Regions from separate parts of the Staphylococcus massiliensis genome, predicted to be linked through region 2. Evidence: predicted binding sites of a transcription regulator. Region 2 holds the regulator's gene; each other region holds the start of a gene.
What was found. The regulator Rex, encoded in region 2, represses fermentation and respiration genes when NADH is low (regulators of the CRP and FNR family bind a similar motif). The targets are predictions, from matches to a motif close to TTGTGAAATATTTCACAA.
Positions count from the first base shown of each region.

Region 1 (4,705 bases), 640 kb from region 2:
ATAGCGGCGCTGAATCTCTTGTGCTGGCATGTCACCAAACACATGTTGATACGCGCGATCAACCGCAAGCTTCTTATAGCGGTGCACGTAAGTTTGAGGATTATTCACGATAGCGCGCGCACCCTTATGCATTGTCGCTAACATCATTGAAATAAAGCCGCCACCAGAACTTCCAAGATACGTAACATTCTCCGTCTCAACATCTATTAGCTCAGCAATTCGAGCCGCGATATCATGATAATCACGTAAGTAATGACGCGATTTCGTACCAAGACCCCACGCTAAATTCACATTACCGTCATGCAGCGTACGATCATCCATATACACAAACGACGCGTCAATATCCTTGTACCAATCCGTGCGCGTAAACGCAGGCAACGCCACCTTCTTCTTATTCACCGCCCCGTTACTGTGCACAATCAGCTTATCATTCCCCTGCTTCAATCGCAGCAATATGTAGAAATCAATACCATCTTTCATAATCTTCACGCGCTGGTTATTAAGCGCAAATAAATGCTCGTACGTTAAATCTTCGAATTGAATCGTCTCCATACCCATTCCCCTTTATTTACAACTCGACATCTTTTAGAAATGTTGATCATCTTCATTTTTGAAAAGCCCTTTAGATAAGACTTATACAATTATATATAAATATAACATCTAATCGCTTTGTTGTAATCTCTAAGAATTCTAAATATTACGTATTTTAGAAAACTTTAAAAGGGCTTTTCAAAGAAGTACGCACTATGCCAATAAAAACCCCTTAATTAACGTAACTTCATTAATTAAGGGATACCGTTAAATTGCTATTCTGTCTTAGAGGGCTTTTAAAAAAAGAGATAGGATGTTCATAAAATAAACCACCTACACAGGTGGCCTAATGAGTTTATTTAACTACTTGTCTTTCGATTGATCGTAAGTTGGATATAGAGTGCTATCCATAGCTCATCTGGGAAATCACTTTCTTCGATTGTAATATCGTGATTCTCACCACGTTTCTTTGTATTACGATTCTTAAATACATCTATAAGACTGCGGTGAGCCTTAAAAAACGTGTTATGACTGGCGTCTTCGATTGAGGTTTCCATACTTAAGTAGTTATTAGTGAAATCGTAATGGTTATCTTTAGTCGTTAGTATATAAGGTAATTGTTGCGTAATACCCTTCTCAGAGATAATTTTCTTGCGTTTTAACGTACCGATATTCGTGCCATCTAAGGTTACCTTATAATGCGGACGAAGATTCCAAATTTGAATACGTCTGATATGAACTTCATGATGTTCACTTGTTAGTTCCACGCCAAATAGTGGAAAGACGTCTAATATACTCAACCACTTTTCAATGATATTATTGAAAGCGGTCTGATACTTCATGTTCGTTTGCCCATAAATAGGTATCAGTTGATTATCTAAAGTCACGATAGGTGCTTGATAAAAATACTCACCCTGATCAAATTTATAGTGACCGAGTTCTTGTTCCTTGAGCGCTTTTTTAAACTGTTCTTGACTCGATTTACGATAGTAATAAAATACGATAATAATTATAAGAGAGACGAACCAAAGAACGATAAAGAACCATAGCGATTCAAATGGAAAGGACGTCCCATTTATGGTGACGCTTATTATTTCAGCTATGAAGAATATGGTCAAAAATAACCATACGATGATTGCCTCTGCGATTCCCATAAAAAGCCTCCTAAGTTAAACGACTTAACGTAATAAAATAAAAATTAGATATATTCATCATAACATTTTATATAATGAAACCTATTCAAATCTATTTTTCTTATAATTTAAAAGGGCTTTTAAAATAAGTTTTAAGTAAGCCAACATAAAAAACCCCTTAATTAACGTAACTTCATTAATTAAGGGATATTGTTTAAGTTGATACTTTGTCTTAGAGGGCTTTTCAAAATTACAAGCCTAACAATGCTTTCATCGTGAAGCCGACGATAACGGACACGGTCACGACGAAGAACCCTGGTGCTAGGAAGCTTGTGGTCTTAGTTGAACGCGTCTCGTCTAAATCAACCGCGAATAGAATCGTAGGTTGGGCTGGAATGACGAAGTTGACGTTGAGCGTCTGGATCATGGCGATAAGGAATGTCGGTGGAATGCCGAGCCCCATGACGATAGGCACCATGATGGATGATGTAGCGGTTTGTGAAATAACGACCATAGCGACGATTGCGACTAGGAAGATGACGAGCCACGGCACTTGCTCGATAATCGCGCCAACTTGGTGTTCCATGATGTGCTTGTTGTGCGGCGCGTTAAAGATGGTTGCGCCTAACCATCCCGGACCTAGCACGGCGAATAGTGCGCCAATTGCTGATTGCGTAATATTTGCTGAGAAGATGGCTTTCGTGTCGATCTTAACGAGTAATAGGTTAATCGCTGCACTTGTGTACATAAAGAGTTGCACGAGATCGGTCGTCTTGAGATGGACCGCTTCACCATCAACGTGGAAAGTCGGCAACAGGTTCGGGAAGATACCGAACGTTAAGATACACGCGACACAAATTAAGAACGTCAACACGCCAATCTTCGTGCGTCGACTAAAGTCAGTCTTAAGCGCGTGGTCGGTTTGTTGTGTAAGGTTCGTTAAATTCGCATTCGTGCTAAGTTTGGTGCGTCCCACCACTGTGCAAAAGACACTTAGTAATACCATGCTGATGAGCGCGGTCGGTAACACAATCGATAAATAATGTCCCATCGTGATGCCGTAAGTCGCAACGACTGAGATGACAAAGGCTGTTGCAGAGGCTGCAGGGCTACATAAGAGCGCTAAGTTCGCCGTTAGAATGGATGCCGTTAACGGTTTCTTCGGTTGAATGTTCGCTTTCATTGCTGTCTTCGCAATAATCGGTTCGAGTGATAATGCGATGTTCGCTGTGCCGATTCCAAAGACGAATAAAAAGACGATGAATGGTGCGATAAAGATGATAGATTTAGGAAAACGTTCGATAATTTTTGAAGCGAGGTAAACAAGATAATCGATGCCACCAGTTGCTTGTAACGTACCACCTGCGATACCTATTGAAAGAATAATTAAGACTGCCGTAACAGGGGCCTCACCAGGCGGTAGATGAAAAATGAAGATCATTAGCAGTTGCGCCACGATGGCGAAGATACCACAACCAAGGGCGCCAGCTGTTTTTAACCCCCAAACAATTGCGATTACCATAATTGCAATTTCTATAAAAAATAGGATCATAAAGAAACTCCTAACTCATTTAAAGTCACTTGTGATTATTTTAACATACTCATTTGTTTAAAATTTAAAGTGAATGCAACTATGCGAAAATTGTCGAAATTAATATTACAATTTTTATTTAATCATATGACTTATACTTTTCAAGTTAGTAATTGATTCTCTATGAGCGTTATTTCTCCCACAGAAATTCAATTAATTCATCCGCAACGTCTTGATTTTCATGAAGTTGACTGTGCTGTGCCTTCTTACCTTCGTATCTAGCTTCCTTATAGATCTTAGGACTATTTCCCAGTAAATATTTGAGTGATTTAGACGAACTATTAGACACCCTTCCGTCTGAATGAGACCCGTCCTTTAAGTCTCCATAGATGTTAAGCACGTGAATGCCTTTACCTTCGTATATATCCCTCAACACAAGCAGCTCTTGGTATGGTGGGTTCATACGGCTTGGTTTACCCGCTTCATCAACTGAGATTTCATTCTCAGTCTCGTTCATGCCTAAGACGCCGTTATACGTTCCAGCGATATTGACTTGTTTCTTCAGTTGCGGCAATGTCGATTCATGACCGTACATCATCATATATTGAGCGAATGTCAGATTCCCCATCGAATGCCCTACGAAGTTAAAGTCTTTAATCTGATAGTCGTGTTGAAAGGTTTCGAGCACGGACTTGAACCACTTTGCATTCTTATCTAAATATCCTTGTTCATTATCCTCAAGTTCAATTTTCACGATTGGATTCGTCGCTTTAGGGTCAAATTTACCTTCTATACGAACGTTACCTTCACTAGAAACAATAGCCGTCACAACATTAAAGGTAACACCTCGCGACTTGGCATGATCAACCATAAAGCGCTCAGAATTCGCACTACCACCCCAGCCATGCAAGAAGAAGGTTGGCGTGTGGCTTTTAACGAAGGGGGCTGATTGAGGCTGGTTATTCGTGTGTGGCTTTTCAAGGAGGGGGATTGATATGGCGACGGTGATGATGAGTAGAATGATGATGATACGTTTCTTCAAGATGGTGGCTCCTATTCACATTTGTTTGAAATTATTATAGAGGATTTGGTTGACATTTACCTTCTGAAAAGCCCTTTAAATTGAAAGTTTGCGTTTCCAAAGTCTAAATTCTAAAATTAGAAATGTATGATAAAGCTTAAAAATGAGGAATTGGAGTGATTGAAGTGGATGCCAATATTGAAAAACTGAAGGAAATCGTGGACGATTCTAAGAAAATCACCTTCTTCACGGGTGCAGGCGTGTCGGTAGCGAGTGGCATTCCTGACTTTCGTTCGATGGGTGGTTTATTTGATGAAATCTCGAAAGACGGCTATTCACCAGAGTACTTACTAAGTTCAAATTATCTACAAGACGACCCTGAAGGCTTCACGAATTTCTATCACAAGCGACTGTTACTCAGTGATAAGAAACCGAACGTTGTGCATGATTGGATGGCTCAGCTTGAAAAGGAAGGCCGTTCACTGGGCG
Region 1 covers NZ_CP171119.1:547,210-551,914, reverse strand. Annotated here, with positions in the region: gene ACF3N8_RS02620 (glycosyl transferase) at 1-552, opposite strand, end outside; gene ACF3N8_RS02615 (hypothetical protein) at 891-1,685, opposite strand; gene ACF3N8_RS02610 (anaerobic C4-dicarboxylate transporter family protein) at 1,915-3,216, opposite strand; gene ACF3N8_RS02605 (alpha/beta hydrolase) at 3,386-4,192, opposite strand; gene ACF3N8_RS02600 (NAD-dependent protein deacylase) at 4,402-4,705, shown strand, end outside.
Region 1: a site for Rex is predicted at 3,246-3,263, ahead of ACF3N8_RS02610 (anaerobic C4-dicarboxylate transporter family protein). Genes of this name have one in related genera too.

Region 2 (4,705 bases):
CATGCATCACGACATTCGGATCTCTAACCATATTGAAATCGCCTTGATCATGCGTAATCACAACTTCTTGTTGCTTTAAAATCGAGCCATCATTCGTAAGCTTAGCAACGTGTTGTTTATAAATTGGTTCGTCATCATTAGATACAGTTGTGAACATCATATATAAATCATTATCATAAATAAATGATGAACCGTCTCCTAAGCGACGATCTTGGTCGATGATTTCAGGTGTCATATATGTATGATGCGGTTTAAGATGCGTAAGTTGATCACCTTTGAAATGGTACCAATATGGTAACTGATGATCTGTGCCATTAGGGAAATTAACCGTTTGAATGAAATAAGTATGGTTATAGAATATTAAGCCAGACATCTGCTGCATAACGCCTGTAGGTGGTTGAATATGGTAGGTTTGTCTATAAATAGAGGTATTCACTTTCTCTTTTAATGCTTCTACTTCTTCAGGTGTTAAATCTTCGTAATGTTGAAATTGTTCTTTTTCTGTCCATGTGCGCATTGTCAAAACATCCCCTCTTTAAAAGTCCAGTCAAACCTATTTCTCATTCCGATTGAAATAGTACGTTTATCCTTATTTTATCACATCAACAGGAATGTAATCATTATTTCACGTATATTAAATCAAAAAGCATTAATATATCGTGATTAAAATTAGCGTCAACACAATTTCTAAAATTAGAAGGGTCTGAAACATAAGTCGTGAAATAAAGCATTTAAGCTTTATTTCATACAATTCTCAAAACAGCTGACTCAGAGGGCGGGGCCCCGGCAAAGAAATTTGCGTAGCAAATTAACAAGCTATGCAAGCTGGGGCTCTTTATTATGAACAAAGAAGCCTGAGCTTCTTTGTAAGTCCAACTATCGTATTGAAAATACGAGTTGGACTTTAGAAGACTACAGGCTCCGGCCATGCCCCAGGAAAGCATGCTGTTTAAGGGAATTGTAAATTATGTCCCAGACCCCCATTTAGCTATTAAGCTTTTTGAATTGTAATCGTCCAAGAAGCATCTCCTAATTGCTCGTAGTTCGTAACGGGATAGCCGTTCTCAGCTGCGAAGTTAGGTAAAGCTTCTGTTGCCTGTGTACAATCGAAATCTATTTTAAGTTCGTCACCATTTTCGAGCTCATTCATTTTTTTCTGAGCTTCAATTAATGGAAACGGACATACCATTCCTACTGTTCCTAATTCATATAACATAACAAATCCTCCTATTAAGCCGTTTGTGTACCACGACTTGAAGTCGCTGTAGATGATTGGTGCTGTACTTTCTTCATAGGTCTTACAAACATGAAGTAACTCATAAACCATGATCCTACAATCATTGAAGCAAGTCCAATCCAACCTTGCCAAGACATAGCAGCTGTTGCAACTAAACCGTTACCAATCGAGCAACCGCCTGCAACTGCTGCACCAAAGCCCATACATACACCGCCAATCACACTATTACGGATGGTCTTTTTATCGGGTAAACGCCATTTAAATTCACGTGAACCTTTAGCTGCGATGTATGAACCAATAAAGATACCTAATACTAAGGAGACACCCCAATCAAGCGCGCTCATATCACCTGACACAAGGAATGTAACGATATTTGATGATGGTGTCGTAATACCAAGTCCACCCTCACGACCAGTAGACGTACTCATCGGCCACGCGATAAACGCGATTAAGCCAACTCCTATTGCCGCAACAAATGGGTGGAAGCGCTTTTCAAAGAGAATATGTCTGAAACCAGTATACTTTTGCTTCAGTTTAGGCATCGGTATCTTAGGTTTCGGTTTACGTAACGTCTTAACGACAAAGAATAATGTGATTAGCGTTAAGAGTAGCACAAATACCCACATTGGCACACCTGTAGACGAAGCCATATCTGCGTTCGCTACGGTATGCGTATTAATCTTATCCATTAAAGGCTTTAAAACACCATGTTTCGTGGCTGCTGCACTTAATGCGTAAAAGACAAGTGCGACAAAGCTCCCTATGAGACCTTCGCCAGCTCGGTACCAAGTACCTGTAGCACAACCGCCTGCTAGGATAATACCTACTCCAAAAATAAACGATCCAATAATCGTTCCTATAATTGGAAATGTTTCATTATGAATCGTAAGTAAGCCTGTGCGAGTGAGAATAAGTAATCCGATACTTTGTATCGTAATCGCAATCAGTAGTGCATAAAACATCTTATTATTTCGTTGAACGTACATATCTCGAAAGCCGCCAGTTAAGCAAAAGCGCGTTCGCTGCATGACGAATCCTAGTAAGATACCAACGATCAACCCACTTATAATGATCCAAGTCATAACTTATCTCCTTTATATCCGACTTATATGATAAGTTTAATAATAATAGAGACTTGAAGAAACTTCAACCCTAAATTTAAGACACGACATAAATGGTTTTCACCACTTACCTCGTGTCTTAAAATCGCGCTTTATTTACCATAATTCTTCATAAAGAATAGTAAGGATTGTAATTCGATACCTAAATCAATTTGATGTACTTGTACCTTTGTTGAAGTTGTAATACGTCTTGGCGTGAAGTTTAAGATACCTCTTACACCTGCTTTAGACGCATAATCCGCTACCTCTTGGGCAGCCTTTTCAGGTGTAGTAATAATAACCACTTCAATACCTTCTTCTTTAATAACCTTTGGTAAGTCATCTAAATGCTTAACATTCACATTACCGATATCACTACCAACAACCGCTTCATCTATATCGAAAGCTTCTGTAATCGTCATTTCATCATGAATTGAAAAGTTATATGTAAGTAACGCACGTCCTAAGTTACCCACACCAATTAAACCTATTTTAATTTCGTCGCTTTCACTCAGTTCAGATTTAAAAAACTCAAGTAAGCTATCTATGTTGTATCCGTATCCCTTTTTACCAAGTTCACCAAAATATGAAAAATCACGACGAATTGTTGCGGAATCTATATTTAAACCTTCACTTATAATTTTCGAATTTACACGCTCTACACCTTTAGATTTTAGCGTGTTCACAAAACGATAATACAAAGAAAGTCGCTTTAAAGTCGCACGTGGAATTTTTACTGAATCATGTTCCACCGTATAAAATCCCTCCATTAGTAGTTTATGTGATGTCTTTCACAGAATATACCTAATTATAACTGATAGTTCACTCAAAATAAACAGTTACTATTTCAACTTATATCTTTATCATGTAAAATAATCATATTGCGAGGTGCGGAATAATGATTTTATTACAATTAAACAATATAACAAAATCATTTGATGGAGAAGATATTTTTCAAGATGTAAACTTTGAAGTTAAAACTGGCGAACGTATTGGTATTGTTGGTCGTAATGGCGCAGGAAAGTCAACACTTATGAAGATTATAGCAGGCGTTGAAAATTACGATGCCGGCCATATCTCTAAAGTTAAGAATCTCAAACTAGGTTACTTAACACAACAAATGATGTTAAATTCTAATAAGACCGTCTTCGAAGAAATGTCTGAACCTTTCAACCATTTAAAGGAAATGGAAGCAAAGATGCAGCAAGAAACGAATTGGTTAAGTGTGCATGCTGATGAATATGATACGGAAACTTATCGAGAGCACATCGCGCGATACGAAACATTATCTAATCAGTTTGAACAACTTGAAGGTTATCAATATGAAAGTAAAATTAAGACCGTGCTTCATGGACTTAATTTTAAAGAAGCTGATTTCGATCGCCCTATTAATGACTTTAGTGGTGGACAAAAAACGCGCTTATCTCTTGCTCAAATGTTATTGAAAGAGCCTGACCTACTGTTACTTGACGAACCGACCAACCATTTAGACATGGAAACGACTGAGTGGCTTGAAGATTACTTAAAATTCTTTAAAGGCGCCATTATCATCATCAGCCATGATAGATTCTTCCTAGATAAAATTGTTAAACAAGTATACGATGTGGCTTTAGGTGAAGTTAAACATTACATCGGGAACTATGGTCAGTTTATCAAACAACGTGATCAATATTATCAAAAACGTATGCGTGAATTTGAACGTCAACAAGACGAAATTAAACGCTTAGAAACCTTTGTTGATAAAAACATCGCTAGAGCATCGACGAGTGGTATGGCGAAAAGTCGTCGTAAAACACTTGAGAAGATTGAACGTATTGATAAACCAATGTTGGATGCGAAACAAGCTAATATCCAATTTGATTTCGACCGTAATACTGGAAACGATGTGATGCATGTTAAAGACTTATCTATTGGCTACAACGATGTCATCACAGAAGGCATTCATTTTGATGTGACTAAAGGTGACCACATCGCGATTATAGGTCCTAATGGTATTGGTAAATCCACATTAATTAAGACGCTATCTAATGATTTACCTGCTTTAAATGGTCATGTTCAATACGGTGCTAATCTAAAAATTGGCTATTATGACCAAAAACAAGCCGAGTTTAAATCATCTAAAATAATCCTCGATTACATTTGGGATCAATACATGCATCTCCCTGAAAAGGAAGTTCGAGCTATACTCGGACGCTTTCTATTTGTACAAGATGATGTGAAAAAGGTCATTAACGATTTATCTGGTGGTGAGAAAGCGCGACTACAACTTGCTTTATTAATGCTTGAACGTAATAACGTGCTTATTCTAGATGAGCCTACTAACCATTTAGATATCGATTCCAAAGAGATGTTAGAACAAGCACTTAAA
Region 2 covers NZ_CP171119.1:1,185,704-1,190,408, reverse strand. Annotated here, with positions in the region: gene ACF3N8_RS05670 (GH32 C-terminal domain-containing protein) at 1-517, opposite strand, end outside; gene ACF3N8_RS05665 (sulfurtransferase TusA family protein) at 992-1,216, opposite strand; gene ACF3N8_RS05660 (YeeE/YedE family protein) at 1,231-2,319, opposite strand; gene ACF3N8_RS05655 (redox-sensing transcriptional repressor Rex) at 2,451-3,107, opposite strand; gene ACF3N8_RS05650 (ABC-F family ATP-binding cassette domain-containing protein) at 3,236-4,705, shown strand, end outside.

Region 3 (4,705 bases), 270 kb from region 2:
TAGGTATTGGTAACCTTAGAAAAAGGGGAATTGAAGGTTTAGTTGTAATTGGTGGTGACGGAAGTTACCGTGGTGCTCAACGTATTAGTGAGGAATGTAAGGAAATTCAAACAATCGGTATTCCTGGAACGATTGACAATGATATTAATGGGACGGACTTTACGATTGGTTTTGATACCGCATTAAATACGATTATTGAATCTGTCGATAAAATTAGAGACACAGCATCAAGTCATGCAAGAACCTTTATTATTGAAGTAATGGGACGAGACTGTGGTGATTTGGCATTATGGTCAGGACTCTCAGTAGGTGCGGAATCTATTATTATTCCGGAACGTCAAAAGGATATTCAAGAAATTGCAGAAAAGATTCAACAAGGTATTGATCGAGGTAAAAAACATTCGATTATCATTGTGGCTGAAGGGTGTATGTCAGGTGAAGAATGTGCGCAAGAGCTAACGAAATATATTAATGTAGATGCTCGTATTTCCGTATTAGGTCATATCCAGCGTGGAGGAAGTCCTACAGGTGCTGATCGTGTATTAGCATCGAGAATGGGTGGACATGCAGTGGAATTATTACTTAATGGTGAAACAGCTAAAGGGGTTGGCATTAAAAATAATCAACTCACTGCAACTTCATTTGATGAAATATTTAAAACATCTCATGATAATATCGATAAACATATGTATGAATTAACAGATGAGTTATCTATATAAATCAATTAGGGAGGCATTTTAACAATGAGGAAAACAAAGATTGTATGTACGATTGGACCTGCATCTGAATCAGAAGAAATGTTAGAAAAATTAATGAAAGCTGGTATGAACGTTGCCCGTTTAAATTTCTCTCATGGTGACCACGCAGAACATAAAGTACGTATTGATCGCATCCGTAGCATCGCTAAAAAATTAGACCTAAACATCGGTATCTTAATAGATACGAAAGGTCCTGAAATCAGAACACACAACATGAAAGACGGTAAAATTGTGTTAGAAAAAGGTTCTGAAATTATCGTTTCTACAAGCGAAGTAGAAGGTACACCTGAAAAGATTTCAGTAACTTACCCAGATCTAATCAATGACTTGCATGATGATTCATTAATTCTTTTAGATGATGGTTTAATTGAACTACGCGTTAAATCTTTAGATGCTGAAAAAGGTGAAGCCGTATGTAATGTCTTAAATACAGGCGAACTTAAAAATAAAAAAGGTGTCAACTTACCAGGCGTTAAAACGAATTTACCAGGTATTACTGACAAAGATGCTGAAGATATTCGTTTCGGTATCAAAGAAGATATCGACTTCATCGCAGCAAGCTTCGTGCGCCGTCCAAGCGATGTTTTAGAAATTCGTAAATTGTTAGAAGAAGAGAAAAATGAAGTTATCAGCATTATCCCTAAAATTGAAAACCAAGAAGGTATTGATAACATTGAGTCTATCTTACAAGTATCTGATGGGTTAATGGTAGCACGTGGTGACATGGGTGTTGAAATCCCACCTGAACGCGTACCAATGGTTCAAAAGGACTTAATCCGTAAGTGTAACAAGCTAGGTAAACCAGTTATCACAGCTACTCAAATGCTTGATTCAATGCAACGTAATCCTAGAGCGACGCGTGCTGAAGCAAGTGACGTAGCGAACGCGATTTATGATGGTACAGATGCTGTTATGTTATCAGGTGAAACAGCAGCTGGGGATTACCCTGTAGAAGCTGTTGAAGCAATGCGTAATATTGCATTAGCAGCTGAAGATGCGCAAGACTATGACAAGATTTTAAATGACCGTACGAAGTTATCGATGACGTCTCTAGTTAATGCTATTGGTGAATCTGTAGCCCACACTGCTTTAAACTTAAATGTTAAAGCTATTGTTGCTGCAACTGAAAGTGGTTCTACTGCACGTATTATCTCTAAATACCGTCCGAAATCAGATATTATCGCGGTTACGCCAAGAGATACAACTGCTCGCCAATGTACACTAGTTTGGGGTATTAACCCTGTCGTTAGATCTGGCCGTCCTTCTACTGACGAACTTCTTAACAAAGCAGTAGCAACTGCAGTGGATACTGGACGCGTTAAGAACGGGGACTTAATCATTATTACAGCTGGTGTGCCAACTGGTGAAACAGGTACCACAAACCTTATGAAACTTCACTTAGTCGGTGACGAATTAGCAACTGGTCAAGGTATCGGTCGCAATTCAGTAGTTGGTCACGCAAGATTAGTTAAAGATGCGAAAGAATTAGAAGGCGAAGACTTATCAGATTCTATCATCGTGACACAATCAACAGATGCTTCATTTGCGCCTTACATTAGCCAAGCGATTGGTTTAGTTACTGAAGAAGGTGGCTTAACTTCACCAAGTGCAATCATTGGTTTAGAACATCATATTCCTACAATCGTAGGTGTCGATGATGTACTTAACGTAATTGAAGATGGTGCTTTAATTACAGTTGATGCCAATCAAGGTAAAGTATTCGAAGGCTACGCAAACGTTCTATAAACGATACATTTTTGACAAACCACGCTTTGTGGTTTGTCTTTTTTTATTGTGTGAAAAGCCCTTTAAAGCATTCATAGAAAAAATGTATAAAGATTTTTAAAAAGTTATTATTAATGATAATTAAATAGAAATATGACCAAAACGCGACTATGCGCTCCAGATTAGGGTAAACATAAGGTTGTATAGCCTATAACTACGACGTTTTTTATAAAAATAAAAATGAATTGCACGTCATTTCTGATAGACGTCAAAATAATCAATGTTCTTAAAATGTTCACAAATTTAGGATTATTGGCTATAATATAAATTGAAAGCCATTATAAATAGTTGGATTTTAAGGAAAAGGGGAAATATCTATGGCAGAATTAAAAAGAGGTTTAGAAGGCGTAATTGCTGCAGAAACTAAGATTAGTTCAATTATCGACAATCAGTTAACGTATGCTGGTTATGATATCGATGACTTAGCAGAGAATGCTCAGTTTGAAGAAATCATTTACTTACTGTGGAATTACGAGCTTCCTAATAAAGAACAATTAGAATCACTTAAAGACAAGTTATATGAACATATGACTTTAAATCCAAGAATGTATGAGCACTTCGAAGAATATGCAACAGATAAAGTACACCCTATGACTGCATTACGTACTTCAGTTTCATACTTAGCACACTTCGATCCAGGTGCTGATGAAGATGACATGGATTCAACATTAGAACGTGCTATTAGAATCCAAGCTAAAATTGCGTCACTTGTGACAGCATTTGCTCGTGTACGTGAAGGTAAAGCGCCAGTTAAACCTGACCGTAGCTTAAACTATGCTGCTAACTTCTTATATATGTTACGTGGTGAAAAACCTACAGACGTTGAAGTTGAAGGTTTCAACAAAGCATTAATCTTACACGCTGACCACGAATTAAACGCATCAGCATTTACTGCGCGTTGTGCGGTTTCATCATTATCAGATATTTATTCTGGTATCACAGCTGCTGTTGGTTCTTTAAAAGGACCTTTACACGGTGGTGCGAACGAACGCGTTATGCGCATGTTAACTGAAATTGGTGAAGAATCTAAAGTAGAAGCTTACCTTGAAGAGAAATTTAATAATAAAGATAAAATTATGGGCTTCGGTCACCGTGTATATAAAAACGGCGACCCTCGTGCGAAGTACCTAAAAGACATGAGTCGTAAAATCACTGATGAAACAGGTCAAAAAGAACTGTTTGAAATCTCTATTAAGATTGCGGACATCATGGAAAAAGAAAAAGGTTTATTACCTAACGTTGACTTCTATAGTGCGACAGTATACCACAGCATGGGTATCGAACACGATTTATTCACACCAATCTTTGCTGTAAGTCGTTCAGCAGGTTGGATTGCACACATCTTAGAACAATATCGTGACAACAGAATTATGCGTCCACGTGCGACATACATCGGTCAAAAAGACCGTAAATATGTTGCAATCGAAGAAAGATAATCTTTATACTTTAGATAAATGAACTTTTAAAAATTATTGGAGGTAGCAAAGTATGACTGCACAAAAAGTAGTAAAATCAAATAACGAATTACAAGTACCAAACGAACCAATCATCCCTTATATCATTGGTGACGGTATCGGACCAGATATTTGGAATGCTGCGAGCAGAGTTATTGATGCTGCTGTTGAGAAAGCTTACAACGGTGAAAAACGTATTGAGTGGAAAGAAATCTTAGCAGGTCAAAAAGCTTATGACGAAACTGGTGAATGGTTACCACAAGAAACTTTAGACGCTATTAAAGAATATTTAATCGCGATTAAAGGACCATTAACTACACCAATCGGTGGCGGTATTCGTTCATTAAACGTAGCATTAAGACAAGAATTAGATTTATTTACTTGCTTACGTCCAGTACGCTGGTTTAAAGGTGTTCCATCACCTGTAAAATGCCCAGAAGATACAGATATGGTTATCTTCCGTGAGAACACTGAAGATATCTATGCTGGTATCGAATATAAAGAAGGTACTCCTGAAGCTAAAAAAGTGATTGACTTCTTACAAGATGAAATGGGTGCTACTAATATCCGTTTCCCTGAAACTTCAGGTATCGGCGTTAAACCAGTATCTAAAGAAGGTTCAGAACGTTTAATCAGAGCAGCAATTGAATATGCGCTTGAAAATAACCGCAAATCAGTTACTTTAGTTCATAAAGGTAACATCATGAA
Region 3 covers NZ_CP171119.1:1,453,511-1,458,215, forward strand. Annotated here, with positions in the region: gene pfkA (6-phosphofructokinase) at 1-719, shown strand, start outside; gene pyk (pyruvate kinase) at 744-2,504, shown strand; gene ACF3N8_RS07095 (citrate synthase) at 2,861-3,979, shown strand; gene icd (NADP-dependent isocitrate dehydrogenase) at 4,032-4,705, shown strand, end outside.
Region 3: a site for Rex is predicted at 2,767-2,784, ahead of ACF3N8_RS07095 (citrate synthase). Genes of this name have one in related genera too.

Region 4 (4,705 bases), 630 kb from region 2:
GAGGTCGTTAAAATGAAAGGAAAGGAAGTTAAAGTATATAGCTTTTTACATCAAGCATTAGTCATTGCTTTAGTCTTATTTGTTTCAAAGATCATTGAATCATTTATGCCAATTCCAATGCCAGCATCAGTTATCGGGCTTGTATTGTTATTTATCTTATTATGCACAGGCATTGTAAAACTAGGGGAAGTCGAATCAGTCGGCACAGCCTTAACAAACAACATCGGGTTCCTGTTCGTTCCAGCAGGTATCTCAGTCGTAAACTCACTTGGTGTTTTAAGTAGAAGTCCATTCTTAATCATTTTACTTATCATTATTTCTACAATTTTATTATTAATATGTACAGGTTATGTATCACAATTTATGATGCTTTTCACGAAATCAAAGACAAAATCTGAAAAACCAGCTCAATCTAAACGTAAAACGAATATGAAAGGAGTGCACTCTCATGGCTGATCACTTAGCGATTAATACACCATATTTCGGTATTCTGTTATCGGTAATTCCATTTATCATTGCGACAGTATTATTTAAGAAGACGAACGGTTTCTTCTTATTCGCGCCATTATTCGTCACAATGGTCGTTGGCGTCATGTTCCTATACTTCACAGGCATCCCTTATGAGAAGTATAAAATCGGTGGCGACATCATCTATTTCTTCTTAGAACCAGCAACAATTTGCTTCGCTATTCCACTTTATAAGAAACGTGATGTGTTGAAGAAGCATTGGCATCGTATACTAGGTGGTATAGGCATTGGTACTGTAGTTGCACTCGTTGGTATCTTCTTTGTAGCAAAGGCACTTCAATTTGGTGACGACATCATTGCGTCAATGTTACCTCAGGCTGCGACAACAGCTATCGCACTACCTGTATCTGAAGGCATCGACGGTATCAAAGAACTAACATCACTCGCAGTTATATTGAATGGTGTGATTATCTACGCACTTGGTAACCAATTATTAAAACTTTTTCATATTAAGAACCCAATCGCACGAGGCCTTGCTTTAGGTACAAGTGGTCACGCACTTGGTGTCACTGCAGCAAAAGACCTAGGCCAAGTCGAAGAATCAATGGCAAGTATTTCACTTGTAATCGTAGGTGTTATCGTAGTAGCGGTAGTACCAATACTTACAACAATATTCTTCTAGATGTTATATAGATATAGGAAAAACCGACTCGTTGGAGTCGGTTTTTTAGTGACTTAATTGATTTTGAATCAGATGTCCCACTTATATGTGTCTACAACCTCTTTAATTAGTAGTTTTGATCTTCTGTCGATATCTTCTATAGTCCATGTATTCTTATCATCAATAGATTCATCTTCACTTACTATAGAATCATTAAGATATAATCTTGTTTTTAAGCCTGTTTCCTCGTTAGTTTTAGGATCTCTATAATCTCTCTTATCTTCAAACGCTTTAGCACTCATCTCAGAGTTGTAACCAGTTAAGGTTAAATTACCAATTCTATGCACATTTTCATCCACTAATATTTTAACTCGGTCATCATTATTGGTTTGTTTAGAAAGCTCTTTTTTCCAATTTTTACGCTTATCAGCTGATTGTGGCATGATATGTTCTAAGGTCCATATATACTACCCTTTGTCATTTATACTATTTAAATTTTCTGGGTTTTGCTTGTTAAAGAAGTTACCATGCTTTCTCTCTAAGGTTGTTAGAATTAGTCTTGTAGTATTCTTAGAAGTTATATAGATAGATCCATCAAGAGCTACCTTAAATTCTTCATCTGTAGCAGCTATACTCTTAAATATCTTTTTAATTTCTTTGATATCTTTAAGATCAATATTATCTTTTTCGCGTAATAATCTTACACTTTGAATTGCTTTGGCTCTAATATTAGATGCCTTAGGTTTTAAGATTATATTTCTTCTAACATAATAAGTAATTAAAAAGTCTAGGAAATTCGAAATCAAGCTTGTTGTAATTTTCTTATATAATAATTTGTTCAAAAAGAAAAATATGATTGGATAAGCTTGAGTTGATTCAAGTTTATCTAAATCAAAAAGCTTTTGTTGAATATCATCGTCTAAATTTAAAATATCAATCGTCTCAATTTTACCATTCATGTTTGAAAATACTTTTGCTTTCTTAATAAGGTTATCTATATACTCATAACCTTCGTCGTGAAATATTCTCTCATACAACTTTAGGGCGGTATTTTGTGTAATTGAACCGTTCTTCTGTGATTCAAAAGTATCATAATTGTTAAGTAAAAACTGAGTAACGACGTTAGTAATAGGTTCTTCATTATCGTTGTGGAAAATAGATATTAATTCTTCCCACTTAGAAACTGATTCCTCTTGACTAATTTGACCGTCAGCCTCTTTTAGGTAAAAAGATTTAAATAAGTCTAAAAGAGTTAGTGGTAATCCCTTAGCGTTGAAGGAGGTAAATACTGTAAACCCTTCATTTAAATTAGGAACTGTTATTAAAAGGATTTCAGCATGATTTAATTTATCGTAAAATTCTATTAATTTTTCAACACCCTCTAATAAATCTTTTCTATTAAGGTTAGACAACTCAGTCTCACCTAGAAAATTCGTTTTAATAAGGTTTTTAACGAAATCATATCTTTTACCAAAAACTTTATTTTTATGCGGTTTAGCTAATTGATCATTTTTAAATACTCTTTTTTGAATATCAGCTAATATTTCTTTATCTGGTGATAAAAGGTGCATAGGTGAACCACTATTTTTACTATAAATTTTATCGTAGGTATGAACTCTACAACTAGAAATTTTATGAGCAATATTGTCATTAGCACTTAGGTTGGCAACTTCTAAAATTGCAGACAAATTATCATAGATAGCTAAAAAGATTAAGTTAATTGTAGTTAGCCTCTGTTGACCGTCCACAACATCAAAACTATAATTTCCTTCTTCTGTAATGATTACATTTCCTAAATAGTAACCTTTAGGTTGCTCATTGATATCTTTGACCATTGTTTCGATATTTTCTTCTCTCCAAGAATAATTTCTCTGATAAATAGGGATATTGTACTTGTAGTTCATCTCAATAGAAAAAATGGCCGATACAGGATTCTTCTCAGGGTTTAAATCCAACTTTAACAACCACCTTATTTATATTGTTAAGTGTATTATATACTTATTAACTCTTTAGATCTAATAATATAAAGTAGTATATATGATATTTAAATAATTAAGTATTTTATAAGCGTATTTTTATATTTACCTTTTAAATTGAGGTGATTTAAATTTAGGAAATATTACACATACCCCCCATCCTCTTAACTTTTTCATCTTTTAGAAATCCAATCATATAAATGTTGAAAAGTATTCACAAATTTTGTGAAATTTATCACATAACCCGTGTTATACTAAATGTGAAATGATTAACAAACCGAAATGGAGATGAAAGTACGATGTTAGAAACTAAAACTAATCGTATGGAAGCTTGGAAAGGATTTATTAAAGGACGTTGGGAGAAACGCGTTGATGTAAGGGAATTTATTCAATTAAACTATTCGCAATATGATGGGGACGAATCTTTCTTAGAGAGCCCTACGAAAGCGACTTCTAAATTATGGGGTCAAGTTATGCAATTAACTAAAGAAGAACGTGACCGCGGTGGCATGTGGGATATGGATACGAAAGTACCTTCTACAATTGTGTCACATGACGCAGGTTATCTAGATAAGGATCTTGAACAAATCGTTGGTGTTCAAACTGACAAACCGTTTAAACGTTCTATGCAGCCTTTTGGCGGTATTCGTATGGCGAAAGCGGCATGTGAAGCTTACGGCTATGAATTAGATGATGAGACTGAACGCATTTTCACAGATTATCGCAAGACACATAACCAAGGTGTATTCGATGCATACTCTAAAGAAATGTTAGCTTGTCGTAAAGCGGGTATCATTACAGGTTTACCAGATGCTTATGGTCGTGGCCGTATTATCGGTGACTACCGTCGTGTAGCACTATATGGTATCGATTTCTTAATGGAACAGAAGTTTAATGACTTCCATTCTATGTCTTCTAAAATGTCTGAAGATGTTATTCGTCAACGTGAAGAACTGTCTGAACAGTATCGCGCTTTAAAAGAACTTAAAGAACTTGGTGAAACTTACGGATTTGATTTAAGCCGACCAGCTACAAACTTTAAAGAAGCGGTTCAATGGTTATACATTGCGTACTTAGCTGCGATTAAAGAACAAAATGGTGCAGCAATGAGTTTAGGACGTACATCAACATTCTTAGATATCTATGCAGAACGTGACTTAAAGGCAGGGCTTTTAACGGAGAGAGACGTTCAAGAAATTATTGACCACTTTATTATGAAGTTACGTATCGTGAAATTCGCGCGTACGCCTGAATATAATGAACTGTTCTCTGGAGACCCAACGTGGGTAACTGAATCTATTGGTGGTGTTGGTATTGATGGCCGACCGCTTGTTACGAAGAACTCATTCCGATTCTTACACTCACTTGATAATTTAGGTCCAGCACCTGAGCCAAACTTAACGGTTCTTTGGTCAAATCACTTGCCTGAGAACTTTAAAACATATTGTGCGAAGATGAGTATTAAGACAAGTTCAATTCAATATGAGAATGATGACTTAATGCGTGAAAGCTATGGCGATGACTATGGTATCGCATGCTGTGTATCTGCGATGAAGATTGGTAAACAAATGCAGTTCTTCGGTGCGCGTGCGAACTTAGC
Region 4 covers NZ_CP171119.1:557,351-562,055, forward strand. Annotated here, with positions in the region: gene lrgA (antiholin-like murein hydrolase modulator LrgA) at 13-456, shown strand; gene lrgB (antiholin-like protein LrgB) at 449-1,150, shown strand; gene ACF3N8_RS02650 (DUF1524 domain-containing protein) at 1,219-1,572, opposite strand; gene ACF3N8_RS02655 (DUF262 domain-containing protein) at 1,597-3,084, opposite strand; gene pflB (formate C-acetyltransferase) at 3,405-4,705, shown strand, end outside.
Region 4: a site for Rex is predicted at 3,329-3,346, ahead of pflB (formate C-acetyltransferase). Genes of this name have one in related genera too.